One region of the Rhizobium bangladeshense genome, then DNA from elsewhere that is predicted to be linked to it. Evidence: predicted binding sites of a transcription regulator. Region 1 holds the regulator's gene; each other region holds the start of a gene.
What was found. The regulator LexA, encoded in region 1, represses DNA repair genes until DNA is damaged. The targets are predictions, from matches to a motif close to TGTTCNNNNTGTGTTCNG.

Region 1 (4,210 bases):
CGTCTTCGAGATAGACGTCGACTTCGACGGTGGGGTTGCCACGGCTATCGAGAATCTCGCGGGCGATGATATCGGTGATTGCAGTCATGGGTTCTTCCTGCTCGGTGGGTGATAGGTCGTTCGAAGCCTGTCATAATCGAAGGCGTGCAAATTACAATGCCGCAATTTCCTGCCTTCGAACGGTATTATGTCGTGGCCTAAACCACGATCATGTCAGCCTGTTGAACGTCAGGCCTTGGCGATTGCGTCGAAGGCAAGCAGCTTCTCAAGCAGGCGCGGCATGTCCCTGAGATAGACCATATTCGGGCCATCGGACGGTGCGTTGTCGGGGTCCTGATGGGTTTCGAGGAAGACGCCGGCAATTCCCGTCGCGACCGCCGCACGCGCCAGCGTTTCCACGAACTCCCGCTGGCCGCCCGAGGAATCGCCCTGCCCGCCCGGCTGGGCAACGGAATGCGTCGCATCGAAGACAACGGGAGCGCCCATCGCCGCCATAATCGGCAGCGAGCGCATGTCGGAGACCAAAGTATTGTAGCCGAAGGAAGCGCCGCGCTCGCACAGCAGCACGTTTGGATTGCCGCTGGCGTTGAGCTTCTTCAGGACGTTCTTCATGTCCCAGGGTGCGAGGAACTGGCCCTTCTTGACATTGACGGCGCGGCCGGTCCTGGCGGCGGCGATCAGAAGGTCGGTCTGGCGGCAGAGGAAAGCCGGGATCTGCAGGACATCGACGATCTTTGCCACCTCCGCGCATTGCTCGGCGGTGTGGACGTCGGTCAAGACGGGAAAGCCGAATTCCTTTTTCAGATCGGCAAAGACCTCCATGCCCTTCTCCAAGCCGATGCCGCGCTCGGCCGAGAGGGAGGTGCGGTTCGCCTTGTCGAAAGAGCTCTTGTAGACGAGGCCTATGCCGAGCTTGCCGCAAAGCTCTTTCAGCGTGCCGGCCACCATGAAGGCATGATCGCGGCTTTCCATCTGGCAGGGGCCGGCGATCAGCGACAGGCGGCCTGTATTGGAAAAGGTGACTTGACCATCGCCTTCGCCGATCTTGACTTCGGAATTCGTATCGGAGCTCATCGTGGTTCCTCGAAGGCAAAGAGCGTGCCCTGGCCGGGCGCGGGCTTCACCAGAATGCGGTTGTTCTTACGCGTATACGTCACCCCGTTAGCAGCCAAATGCGCTTCTGTCACGGCAAGATCGGCGACATTGAAGAGGATTGCCCGGCCGCGCAGTCCTCGCTCGGCGGGTGAGACCGCGGTCTCGAAATAGGCCTCCAGCCCCTCCGGCGTCACCAGGCTGATCCTCGCATTCGAGGCCGCGATATTGACGCCAAACCCGGTTTTCTCGGCTGCCGATTGCGCTGCGGCAAGGCCGACGAAGGCGGCGAAAGCCGCCGGCTCCGGTGCGCAGAGCGCCACCTCAGCAATGCCGGTGACGCCATTGTCATGCCTTTCCAGCGAACCGCGATCGGCCGGCAACGGGTTGACGCGCTCGACGGCAAAGAGAAGCAGATCGGGCGCGCGGAGATCGCCGGCAAAAGCCAGTCTGAAGCTCCCGATGCTCTCGGAACCATCCGGCATTTTCATAGTCCGACTAAACTCCAGCATCTTGCCGGCGCTCGATCCCTTGTCGATGAAACTCTTATGATCGAGCCCGCAATCCCCGGTGCCGAAGGCTATCGCCGAAAGCCCCTCCTCGCCGCAGCGGAAGCGAAAGGCCTGGTTGCGGGCGGTAAAGACGTTACCCTGCCGCGCCGATAGCTCGCTCTCCTCGACGCTCGCTACACCGAGCGGCTCCAGATAGGTCTTGTCGGCAAAGAATACGCAGGCATTCTCCGTGCCGAAGGGGTGGCGCGCATCGGCGGCAACGGTGAAGCCGAGTTTCCCGAGCCTCTCGCGCGCCAGGTCTATATTGACGACAGGCAACACGACATGATCCAGCGGGTGCGGCTTGGCGGAATGGTCTTTCATAATGTCCCTCTCCCTGAAATGGCATGAGATGTGCGACGGCACGCGGTCAATTCAAGGCTTGCGCGCCAAATCCGGCGAATGAAAATAAAAATCTCAACGAGTTGACGGGAAGTTTTACGGAAATTTAGCTACTTGCAGAACACATATGGAACATATAGTGTCTGTTCTGGATTTGTTTCAATCACGGGGTCTGACGTCGATGCTCACGCGCAAACAACAGGAGCTTCTCCTTTTCATTCATGAGCGCATGAAGGAATCCGGCGTTCCTCCCTCTTTCGACGAAATGAAGGATGCTCTGGACCTCGCCTCAAAATCAGGCATCCACCGCCTGATCACGGCGCTAGAGGAACGCGGCTTCATTCGCCGCCTACCGAACCGCGCCCGAGCGCTCGAAGTGATCAAGCTTCCAGAGGCCTATAGCCCCAGTCTTCAACCGCGCCGCGGTTTTTCGCCGAGCGTCATCGAGGGCAGCCTCGGCAAGCCCCAGCCGGTCGCCGCCCCTGCTGCGGCAAAGGCGGTCGCAGACAACGGCAACTCCGTCTCCGTGCCGGTCATGGGACGTATCGCCGCCGGCGTTCCGATTTCGGCGATCCAGAACAACACGCACGACATCGTCGTTCCCGCCGATATGCTTGGCTCCGGTGAGCACTACGCGCTGGAGGTCAAGGGCGATTCGATGATCGACGCCGGCATCTTCGACGGCGATACCGTGATCATCCGTAACGGCAGCACTGCAAGTCCCGGCGATATCGTCGTTGCCCTCGTCGACGACGAGGAAGCAACGCTGAAGCGTTTCCGCCGCAAGGGCGCATCGATCGCCCTGGAAGCCGCCAACCCGGCCTATGAGACCCGCATCTTCGGACCCGACCGCGTCAAGGTGCAGGGCAAGCTGGTCGGCCTCATCCGCCGCTATCACTGACGCTGGACGGGCCGGAATCGGTAAAACTGTTGCTGCGCCAATCATAGGCGCGGTGGCGCATCCATGGCCGCGATAATGCATCGAAGGCCGTCGCGACCTCGAGGCCGCTCTCAGTGAAACGCAATTCGACCGAACCGGTCCTGCGCAGCGTTTCGCCGGTAAACAGCGCCGCACCCGAGCGGCAGCTGGCGAAGCGCAGGCGTACAGACGTCACGACAATATCGCCGGCATCGCAAGCGGGGCCGAGATAGGCGGCATTTTCGATGACGGTCACGATATGACCGTTTGCAAGCTTGGCTATGCACCAGGCTTTCCTGAGGCAGGAAAAGCTTTCCGCCTCAGCGCCGGCCGCGGCCGCCTGCATCGCGATCTTCGCTTCGTTCTGCTGCTCGCGGGAAAGCCTGAGGCGCCTCTCCTTATCCTCCGGGATCGCAGGACTATCCAGCATCCTCGGCGGATTATGCACCGTCAGAACGAGCGCCCTCTGCCACTGATCGAAGATGAAATCCGGCGGCCTTTCGCGATTGGAGGCCATTGCTGCCGGCGTGACGACCGCGACGAGCGCGCCGTCTTCCGAAATCACCAGATCCGCCGGCCGGGATGCCGGCAGAACCACTACTGCAAGCGTCGAGACGGCGATGAGAGCGGTGCCGACCTGGCGCAGCCGCGTCCGCAGCAAGGTCATCAGCAGGAAACCTGCCACGGCCAGCGTGAAATACCAGCTGGGCAATCGACCGACGCCGATATTCCCGCCCCAACCGGATATCGTCTTTGCCACCACGATCACCAGATCGAGGCCGAATCCGACCACCTTCCAAGGCAATATATCAAGCCCGAAAGGCATGAGCAGCATCGCCAACAACCCGGCCGGCATGACGATGAAGGAGATGATCGGCATGGTCGCGAGGTTTGCCGGGAGACCATAGGCCGTCAGGCGATGAAAATGCTCGATCGAAAACAGCGCCGTGGAAAAGCCGCCGATCAGCGAAGTCAGGAAAACGCCGCTGAAAAAGCGTGCGACCGCAGCGGCCAGCAGCAGGGCCGGCATTTTCGGCAGGGCGCTTTCGCCGACGCGCCGTTCCTTCCACAGCTGATAAGCCGATACCAGCGCCAGCGTCGCGGCAAAGGACATTTGAAAACTCGGGCCCAGGACTTCGGAAGGTGAGATCGCAATGATAACAAGCGCGGAAAGAGCGACGTTGCGCAGGCTAATCGACGGCCGGTCGAAGAAGACAGCAATCAGCATAATGGCCATCATGATGAAGGCGCGCTCTGCCGAGACGGCGAAACCCGAGATCAGAAAATAGGCCGTGACGGCGATGAG
Region 2 (4,210 bases), 370 kb from region 1:
CACCGATTATCCCGACCTCGCCAGTAGGCTCGCCGGCGTGCCCGGCATCAAGATGGCGCTGCCCCTGGTGGAAGGCCAGGTGCTCGCCTCCGCCTCGGCCGGCGGCAGCACCGGCGCTTTGGTGCGCGGCGTCCGCGCTGAAGACCTGACCAAGCTCAAAACGGTCTCGGATAACATCAAATCCGGCGATATGGTGGGCTTTGCCGCCGGTGAAGGTGTGCTGATCGGCACTCGCATGGCCGATCAACTGGGTCTGCGCGTCGGCGACCTCATCACCCTGACCTCGCCGGAAGGTGACATCACGCCGATGGGCGTCAATCCGCGCGTCAAGTCCTACAAAATCTCCGGGCTGTTCGAGATCGGCATGTCGGAATACGACTCCTCGATCATCTTCATGCCGCTCGAGGAGGCGCAGCTCTATTTCAATGCCGCTGGGCTGGTGCAGTCGATCGAGCTCTTCGCCGATCACCCCGATGATATCGCCGCTCTGAGGCCGAAGGTGGAGGAGGCGGCTGGCCGCCAGATCAACCTCACCGACTGGCGCCAGCGCAACCAGACCTTCTTCTCCGCACTCCAGGTCGAGCGCAATGTCATGTTCATGATCCTGACTCTGATCGTGCTCGTGGCGGCGCTGAACATCATCTCCGGCCTCATCATGCTGGTGAAGGACAAGGGCAGCGATATCGCGATCCTGCGCACGATGGGCGCCAGCGCCGGCTCGATCATGCGCATCTTCTTCATGACCGGGGCGGCGATCGGCATCGTCGGCACCATTGGCGGCGTGCTGCTCGGTGTTCTCGTCTGCGTCAACATCGAATCCATCCGCCAGTTCTTCTCCTGGATATCAAGCACCGAGATCTTCAATCCGCAGGTCTATTTCCTCAGCCAGCTGCCGGCCGAGATGCAGCTCAGCGAAACCATTTCGATCGTCGTGATGGCGCTGACGCTCTCCTTCATCGCGACGATCTTTCCGGCCTGGCGCGCCTCCAGGCTCGATCCGGTGCAGGCCCTGCGCTACGAATAAGGAATGCCGTCTTCATGAATCGCAACGTCGTTCTCAAGCTTACCGGCGTCGAGCGCCATTACGGGCAGGGCGATACGCTGCTCCCGATTCTGAAGGGCGCGGATTTTTCACTGTCGAAAGGTGAGATCGTCGCTCTCGTCGCTCCCTCCGGCACCGGCAAGTCTACGCTGCTGCATATTGCCGGGCTCTTGGAACATCCCGATGGCGGTGAGGTCACCATCAATGGCCATGCCTGCGACGGCCTTTCAGACGAGAAACGCACCGCGATCCGCCGCAGCGAGATCGGCTTCGTCTACCAGTTCCATCACCTCCTCCCGGAATTTTCGGCGCTTGAAAACATCATGATGCCGCAGCTGATCGCCGGCCTGTCCTGGAAGGAAGCCGGCGAGCGAGCCGGCCAGCTTCTCGATTATATGCGCATCGGCCATCGCGGTTCGCATCGTCCGGCCGAACTTTCCGGCGGCGAACAGCAGCGCGTCGCGATCGCCCGCGCCGTCGCCAATGCCCCGACGCTGCTTCTCGCCGACGAGCCGACCGGCAATCTCGATCCGGAGACGGCAAGTTACGTCTTCGACGCGCTCGAGGCGCTGGTGCGCCAGTCCGGCCTCGCGGCCCTCATCGCCACTCACAACCATGAACTGGCCGGACGCATGGATCGGCGCGTCACGATCTCCGATGGCAAGGTTGTCGACTTCTAATTCGATTACGGGATGACAAGCCCGCCGCGGTAATCGAGCACATAAGCCTTCCGGCCGCCGACCATGATGCATTCATGGCCGCTGAATCGGTCGCAGCCGCCTTCGCTGCGGTCGATATAGCGGCCGAACGGATGATCGAATTCCATTCCGCCGAGAAAGCGGCCCTCCCCATACATCGCCGACAGCGCCGCCTTGATCACAGTTCCGGCGGCACTGCCATCGATGAGATCGGCCGCGACGACGCAGCCGAAATAATTCATCGCCCAGACGGGTTCGCCGGCAAACCACACCACTTCCTGTCCGGCGAAATCGGTGCCGCCGACGTAACTGTCGAGATATGACCAGTCGCCGCGTTCATAGCCAATATCGTGAGCGCCCGGCCGGCAGGGCGGGCGAGGCACGCCCCCGCCGATATAGGTCGCGGCCTTAGCCTCTACGATGAAGTCGTTCAGCATAGCGGTGTCGAGCATTATCATCTTCCTCCCTGCCTCACCTGATGCCGATATAGCAGACTGCTGAGAACATAAGAAAAACAAAACGGTTCGCATTGCTAGAAGCCAGAGGCAGGCATCAGGCACAGGATGCGTTGGCCCGACCGGTTCGTCCAGGCGATGCAGGGCGGGTTGGAGAGCATGTCAAGACTGGCGCGATGCGAGGTTCGATTCGCAGCTCGCGAGCGGCCCTTTTTCAAAGGCAAGCGGGGAGGAAAAGATTCCTGTTGACATTGGAACATAGATGGAACAAATTGAAAACATAACGAGTAAAGGAGAGCCAGATGACTGACATGATCCGTGATATCGCAGCATTCACCTCCATCGCAATGTTCGTTGCCAGCTTCTCGCTTATCGTCATCGCGATCTAAAGTTTTCGGGGGATCGCATGGCAGTCATGCGGTTCGCACGCCGGTCTTCTTCTGGACATCATCGCCCTCAATGCCGACAATGCGTCCGATTCATTTCGGCTGATTGAAAGGCATATCATGGCGGAGACGCAAACGGGTTCAATTGGTGAGGCGACCGGTGGCGAACCGGGTTTCATCCACCTGAGGGTCCACTCCGCCTATTCGCTGCTTGAGGGCGCCTTGCCTCTGAAGAAGATCCTCTACAAGGCGACCGGCGACAGCCAGCCGGCGATCGCCATCACCGACACCAACAATCTCTTTGTCGCCCTTGAATTCTCCCAGAAGGCAATGGACGAGGGCCTGCAGCCGATCATCGGCTGCCAGGTCTCGATCGACATGGAAGACGGATTGGAAAGTGAAAAGCGCGGCGGTCAGCAGGCACTGATCAAGCTGCCGTCGATCGTTCTTCTTGCGGCGACGGACGCCGGTTACGAAAGGCTGGTTGATCTCGTCAGCCGCGCCTATCTCGGCGGTGATAGCAACCAGGCCATTCATATCAGAGCCTCCTGGCTGGAAGAGTCAGGCACGGAAGGGCTGATCGCCTTGACCGGCGCCCTGACTGGGCCGGTTGACGCGGCTTTCAGGGAAGGCCATCCCGCTCAGGCGGAAGCCCGGCTGCTCACGCTGAAGCGTCTGTTCGGCGACAGACTCTATGTCGAGCTGCAGCGGCACGGCACCTACGACAAGCGGCACGAGCAGAAGATCGTCAGGCTTGCTTACACGCATGACCTGCCGCTCGTCGCCACCAACGAAGCCTTCTTTCCGACTCGCGACGATTACGACGCCCATGATGCGCTGATGGCGGTTGCGCATAACGCCATCGTCTCCGACGACAGCCGTTTTCGCCTGACGCCGGATCACTACCTGAAGAGCCGGGCCGAGATGGCCAAGCTCTTTCCCGACCTGCCGGAAGCGCTCGATAACACGATCGAGATCGCCAAGCGCTGCTCCTTCGTGTTGAAGACGCGAAAGCCGATCCTGCCGCGCTTCACTGGCGCCACCGACGATGCCGAGGAGGCCGAACGCGCCGAGGCGGGCGAATTGCGCCGCCAGGCGGTGGAAGGGCTGGACATGCGGCTTGCCACGCTCGGAATGTCGCCGGGTTACGAGGAAAAGGATTACCGCGAGCGCCTCGAGTTCGAACTCAGCGTTATCGAGCGCATGCGCTTCCCGGGTTACTTCCTGATCGTTTCCGACTTCATCAAGTGGGCCAAGCAGCATGATATTCCCGTCGGTCCGGGCCGTGGTTCGGGCGCCGGTTCGCTGGTCGCCTATGCCTTGACGATCACCGATGTCGACCCGCTGCGCTTCTCGCTGCTCTTCGAGCGCTTCCTCAATCCGGAACGCGTCTCGATGCCTGACTTCGACATCGACTTCTGCCAGGACCGCCGCGAAGAGGTGATCCGCTACGTTCAGGCGAAATATGGGCGCGAGCAGGTGGCGCAGATCATTACCTTCGGTTCGCTGCAGGCACGCGCCGCACTTCGCGATGTCGGCCGCGTGCTGGAAATGCCTTACGGCCAGGTCGACAAGATCTGCAAACTCGTGCCGAACAATCCGGCCAATCCGACGCCGCTCTCCAAGGCG
Region 3 (4,210 bases), 1.0 Mb from region 1:
GGTTCTGCGGGGAGATTGCGTGCGGCCTCCTGTAAGCGGTCGTGAAAAGGCAGCGATTGCGTCGTCTCCCGCGCTACCATCTCCCGCACCTTGCTTTCGGCCGAGGCAATCAAGTCAGGAATGAGATCGGCTTCCGGCAGGTTCTTCCAGTACTTCTTCGGCATCTCCGCCTGCATTGCCTTCACCTTCAAACGCGCCGGATTGAAGATGCTGGAATAGTAGGTGCGCCAGAGTTCGTCGGTGGCGTCGCTGAGATCAGGCTTTTCGCACGGCTCGTCGGCAATCGTCAGCCGATCCCCGTCCCAGGCGGCCGATCCCTTGGGCGTAACAATCAGCCAGTCCATATCGGTGAAACGCCGCTGGAAGAAGGGAGCGGTGCGCCTGACGATATGATGGTCCGGCTCAAACCAGGCGAGGAATTTTCGGCGACCCGCCGATACCGCCCCGACTTCCTTGAAGCGGACGAAAGCCGTCATCTTGTGCGCGTCGCGGCGAACGTTCTTCGCCATCAGACGGGCACGCGCGACATCCTCGTCAGACGCAACCTCAAGCAGTCGCCGGTCCAGCTGCAGCCGCCAAAGCAGACGGTAAAGCAGGGAAAACCGCGCCGTATCGCAATGGCAAAGAACCGTCTCCGCAAGCTCGATGAAGGCGGGCGGCACCGTCATCGGCTTGCGTGATGCCGCCGGCGCCGGCGGCATGGCGTCACGTCGAAACGACAGATCGGCCTCGGCGCTTTTTTCGCGCCAGTCGATCTCCTCGGGCAAAATGCCGGCGGCCGCCAAGGCGCGTGCGGCATCACGCCATTCGGCAAGCTCTCCGCGTCCCGAAAGCACGACCCGGCGCATCACAGCAACGACAGTTGCTCAGGCTGCGGCCCGAACATGGCGCGCAGATCCGGCCGGTCGATCAGCCGTCGCGGCGACCAGCCTTCCGCCGAGATGAAGGACCGGACCTTTTTGATTGAGACGCCGAGCCGGGAGAGATCATCGAGCCGTAGGCGCCGAAATCGGCGCGCCGAGACGATCGCCTTGACTGTTTTGGTGCCGAGACCGGGGACACGCAGCAACCGCTCGCGCTCGGCCTTGTTAATGTCGACCGGAAATTCCCCGCGATTCGCAAGCGCCCAGGCAAGCTTCGGATCGAGATTGAGATCGAGCATGCCGCCCGCCTGGTTTGCGGTGATCTCCTCGATGCCGAAACCGTAGAACCGATAGAGCCAGTCGGCCTGGTAGAGCCGATGTTCGCGCATCAGCGGCGGCTTGATCAGCGGCAGGTTTTTAGAGGCGTCGGGGATGGGGCTGAAGGCGGAATAATAGACACGCTTCAGTCCATAGCTGCTGTATAGCCGGCTGCTGCTGGCAAGGATGGTCGCGTCATTGGCTCCATCCGCCCCGACGATCATCTGTGTGCTCTGGCCAGCCGGGACGAAACGCTGGCGTTTCCTGGTCTTGAGCGTCGGCTCATCAGCCGCCTCGATCTTCAATCTGAGATCCGCCATAGATCGCCTGATATTGGCGGGCTTCTTTTCCGGCGCGAAGCGGGAAATCCCGCTGTCGGTCGGCAGCTCGATGTTGAGCGACAGCCTGTCGGCATGAAGCCCCGCCTCCTCCATCAGATGCGGCGATGCCTCAGGGATCGCTTTGAGATGGATATAGCCGCGGAAATTATGCGTCAGGCGCAGCTCGCGGACGATGCGGACCATCTCCTCCATCGTATAATCGGACGAGCGGATGATGCCGGAGGAAAGGAACAGGCCTTCGATATAATTGCGGCGGTAGAATTCCAGCGTGAGCCAGACGACCTCCTCGGCGGTAAAGCGTGCCCGCTCGACATTGCTGGAGGAGCGATTGACGCAATAGGCGCAGTCGTAAATGCAGAAATTGGTCAGCAATATCTTCAGAAGCGAAATGCACCGCCCGTCCGGTGCATAGGCGTGACAGATGCCGGATCCCTCCGTCGAGCCGAGCCCGCCGCTCACGCTTGAATCTCGCTTAACCGTGCCGCTGGAAGCGCAGGACGCGTCATATTTTGCGGCGTCGGAAAGGATGGCGAGGCGTTCGGCAAGCGACTTCTTCATTCTTTTGTTCACTATACGTTCTAATGTACATAGTCAACCTAGACGATCCGGCCGTTGCCCATTTTGGGGCGTATCGCTTGATGTCGCAGTGGGTTGCGTTTCGCTTATGCGAATTTTCTGGAAATCGGCCTTGCCGATCTGCTATAAGCATTCGACTAAGTTTGTGGCACGGTTCCGAAGCTCCCCTTCGGGACCTGTTTTCTTTTGTGTGTGCTCGAGCGTGCAGACGCAGGGAGTGAAGGACAGAAAAATGGTTGATAAGGTACCGATGACACAGGGTGGTTTCGTCAAGCTGCAGGAAGAACTGCGCTGGCGTCAGCAGGAAGAGCGTCCCCGAATCATCGAGGCGATCGCCGAAGCCCGTGCCCACGGCGACCTTTCCGAAAACGCCGAATACCATGCCGCCAAGGAAGCTCAGAGCCACAATGAGGGCCGCATCACCGAGCTCGAAGATCTGACGGCGCGCGCCGAGGTCATCGATCTCACCAAGATGTCCGGCGACAAGATCAAGTTCGGCGCCAAGGTGAAGCTCGTCGACGAGGACACCGAGGAAGAAAAGACCTACCAGATCGTCGGCGACCAGGAAGCCGACGTCAAGGCCGGCCGTATCTCCATCTCCTCTCCGATCGCGCGCGCGCTGATCGGCAAGGAAGTCGGCGATTCCATCGAGGTCAACGCGCCGGGTGGTTCCAAGGCCTACGAAATCCTCCAGGTTTCCTGGGGCTGATCGCCGCCACACACGAGACTCATTCCTTGCCGGACATTCGTGACGTCGAGATCATCGCGCCCAACTTCAAGCGCCGGCTCTCCGGCGTCACCTCGACCATCGTTCAGCTCATCCCATGCCAGATCCGGCTTGGCATCAGGATCGCAACGCTCGGTGCCGGCCTGCCGGAGGGCCTGGAAAAGCTGAAATGGCCGCAGCTCCTTGGCCTGTGGCGCCCGCCGGCGCGCCGGCGCCACCGCATCTGGCACGCCCGCCGCAACAATGAGATGGCCGTCGGCATCCTGCTCCGTCATGTCGTGCGCATGCCGCTGAAGCTGCTCTTCACTTCGGCTGCGCAACGCCGTCACACCGCCTATACGAAATGGCTGATCCGCCGAATGGATGCGGTGATCGCAACCAGCGACCGTTCCGGCTCCTTCCTCGAAGTGCCTCACACCGTCATCCAGCACGGCGTCGACCTTTCCCTGTTCCACCCGCCGGAAACGGCCGAGGACGCTATTGCCGCCACCGGCCTGCCCGGCCGTTACCTCGTCGGCTGTTTCGGACGCGTACGTCACCAGAAGGGCACCGATCTCTTCGTGCAGGCGATGATCGAACTGCTGCCGCAACACCCGGAATGGACAGCCGTCGTCTCCGGCCGGGTGACGGCGGAGCACGCCGCCTTCGGGGAGAAGCTCAAGGCCGATGTCGCCGCCGCAGGCCTTAGCGACCGTATTCTTTTCCTCGGCGAAGTACCCGATATCAAAATCTGGTATCGCCGCCTGACGCTTTACGTCGCCCCTTCCCGCAATGAGGGCTTCGGCCTGACGCCGCTCGAAGCCATGGCTTCACGCACGGCGGTGGTGGCGTCTGATGCCGGCGCCTATGCCGAACTCGTCGCCGAAGGCGAAACGGGCTCTGTGGTGGCCGCCGGCGATCGCGAGGCGCTGACACGGGCGATCGCCCGCTATCTCGCAGACCCGGCATTGGCAATTGCGCATGGCGACAATGGGCTGCGTCATGTCAGGGAAAATTTTGCGCTGGAGAAGGAAGCAAGCGCGATCGGGGCGGTCTACGATCGCCTTCTTGGCGACAATCGCGGCTAAGCGAAAAGAACGGCCCGCTGATAGCGGGCCGCTGCCAACACCGAACAAGTCGGCCTTTTATTCGGCCGGCTGAAGCGCGACAGCCGGAGCGCCCTCTTCTGCCTGACCGCCGAGAGCCACGGCGAGCTGCGCCGTATCCAGCTCCTTTTCCCAGCGTGCCACGACGATCGTCGCGACCGCATTGCCGACAAGGTTCGTGAGTGCCCGGCATTCCGACATGAAACGGTCGATGCCGAGGATCAGCGCCATGCCGGCGACGGGAACGGAGGGTACGACGGAGAGCGTCGCGGCAAGGGTGATGAAGCCGGCGCCGGTGAT

Region 2: the regulator LexA is predicted to act here: its motif matches at 2,448-2,465, upstream of dnaE (DNA polymerase III subunit alpha).
Region 3: the regulator LexA is predicted to act here: its motif matches at 2,086-2,103, upstream of J2J98_RS15010 (putative DNA modification/repair radical SAM protein).

Annotation. Positions count from the first base shown of each region.
Region 1 is NZ_CP071612.1:2,040,240-2,044,449, reverse strand. Features, by position in the region: gene eno (phosphopyruvate hydratase) at 1-88, opposite strand, end outside; gene kdsA (3-deoxy-8-phosphooctulonate synthase) at 229-1,074, opposite strand; gene J2J98_RS09985 (VOC family protein) at 1,071-1,967, opposite strand; gene lexA (transcriptional repressor LexA) at 2,167-2,886, shown strand; gene J2J98_RS09975 (ComEC/Rec2 family competence protein) at 2,867-4,210, opposite strand, start outside.
Region 2 is NZ_CP071612.1:1,672,808-1,677,017, forward strand. Features, by position in the region: gene J2J98_RS08075 (lipoprotein-releasing ABC transporter permease subunit) at 1-1,024, shown strand, start outside; gene J2J98_RS08080 (ABC transporter ATP-binding protein) at 1,039-1,722, shown strand; gene J2J98_RS08085 (DUF5680 domain-containing protein) at 1,728-2,192, opposite strand; gene dnaE (DNA polymerase III subunit alpha) at 2,702-4,210, shown strand, end outside.
Region 3 is NZ_CP071612.1:3,076,826-3,081,035, forward strand. Features, by position in the region: gene J2J98_RS15005 (UdgX family uracil-DNA binding protein) at 1-848, opposite strand, end outside; gene J2J98_RS15010 (putative DNA modification/repair radical SAM protein) at 848-2,080, opposite strand; gene greA (transcription elongation factor GreA) at 2,331-2,807, shown strand; gene J2J98_RS15020 (glycosyltransferase family 4 protein) at 2,834-3,892, shown strand; gene J2J98_RS15025 (dicarboxylate/amino acid:cation symporter) at 3,950-4,210, opposite strand, start outside.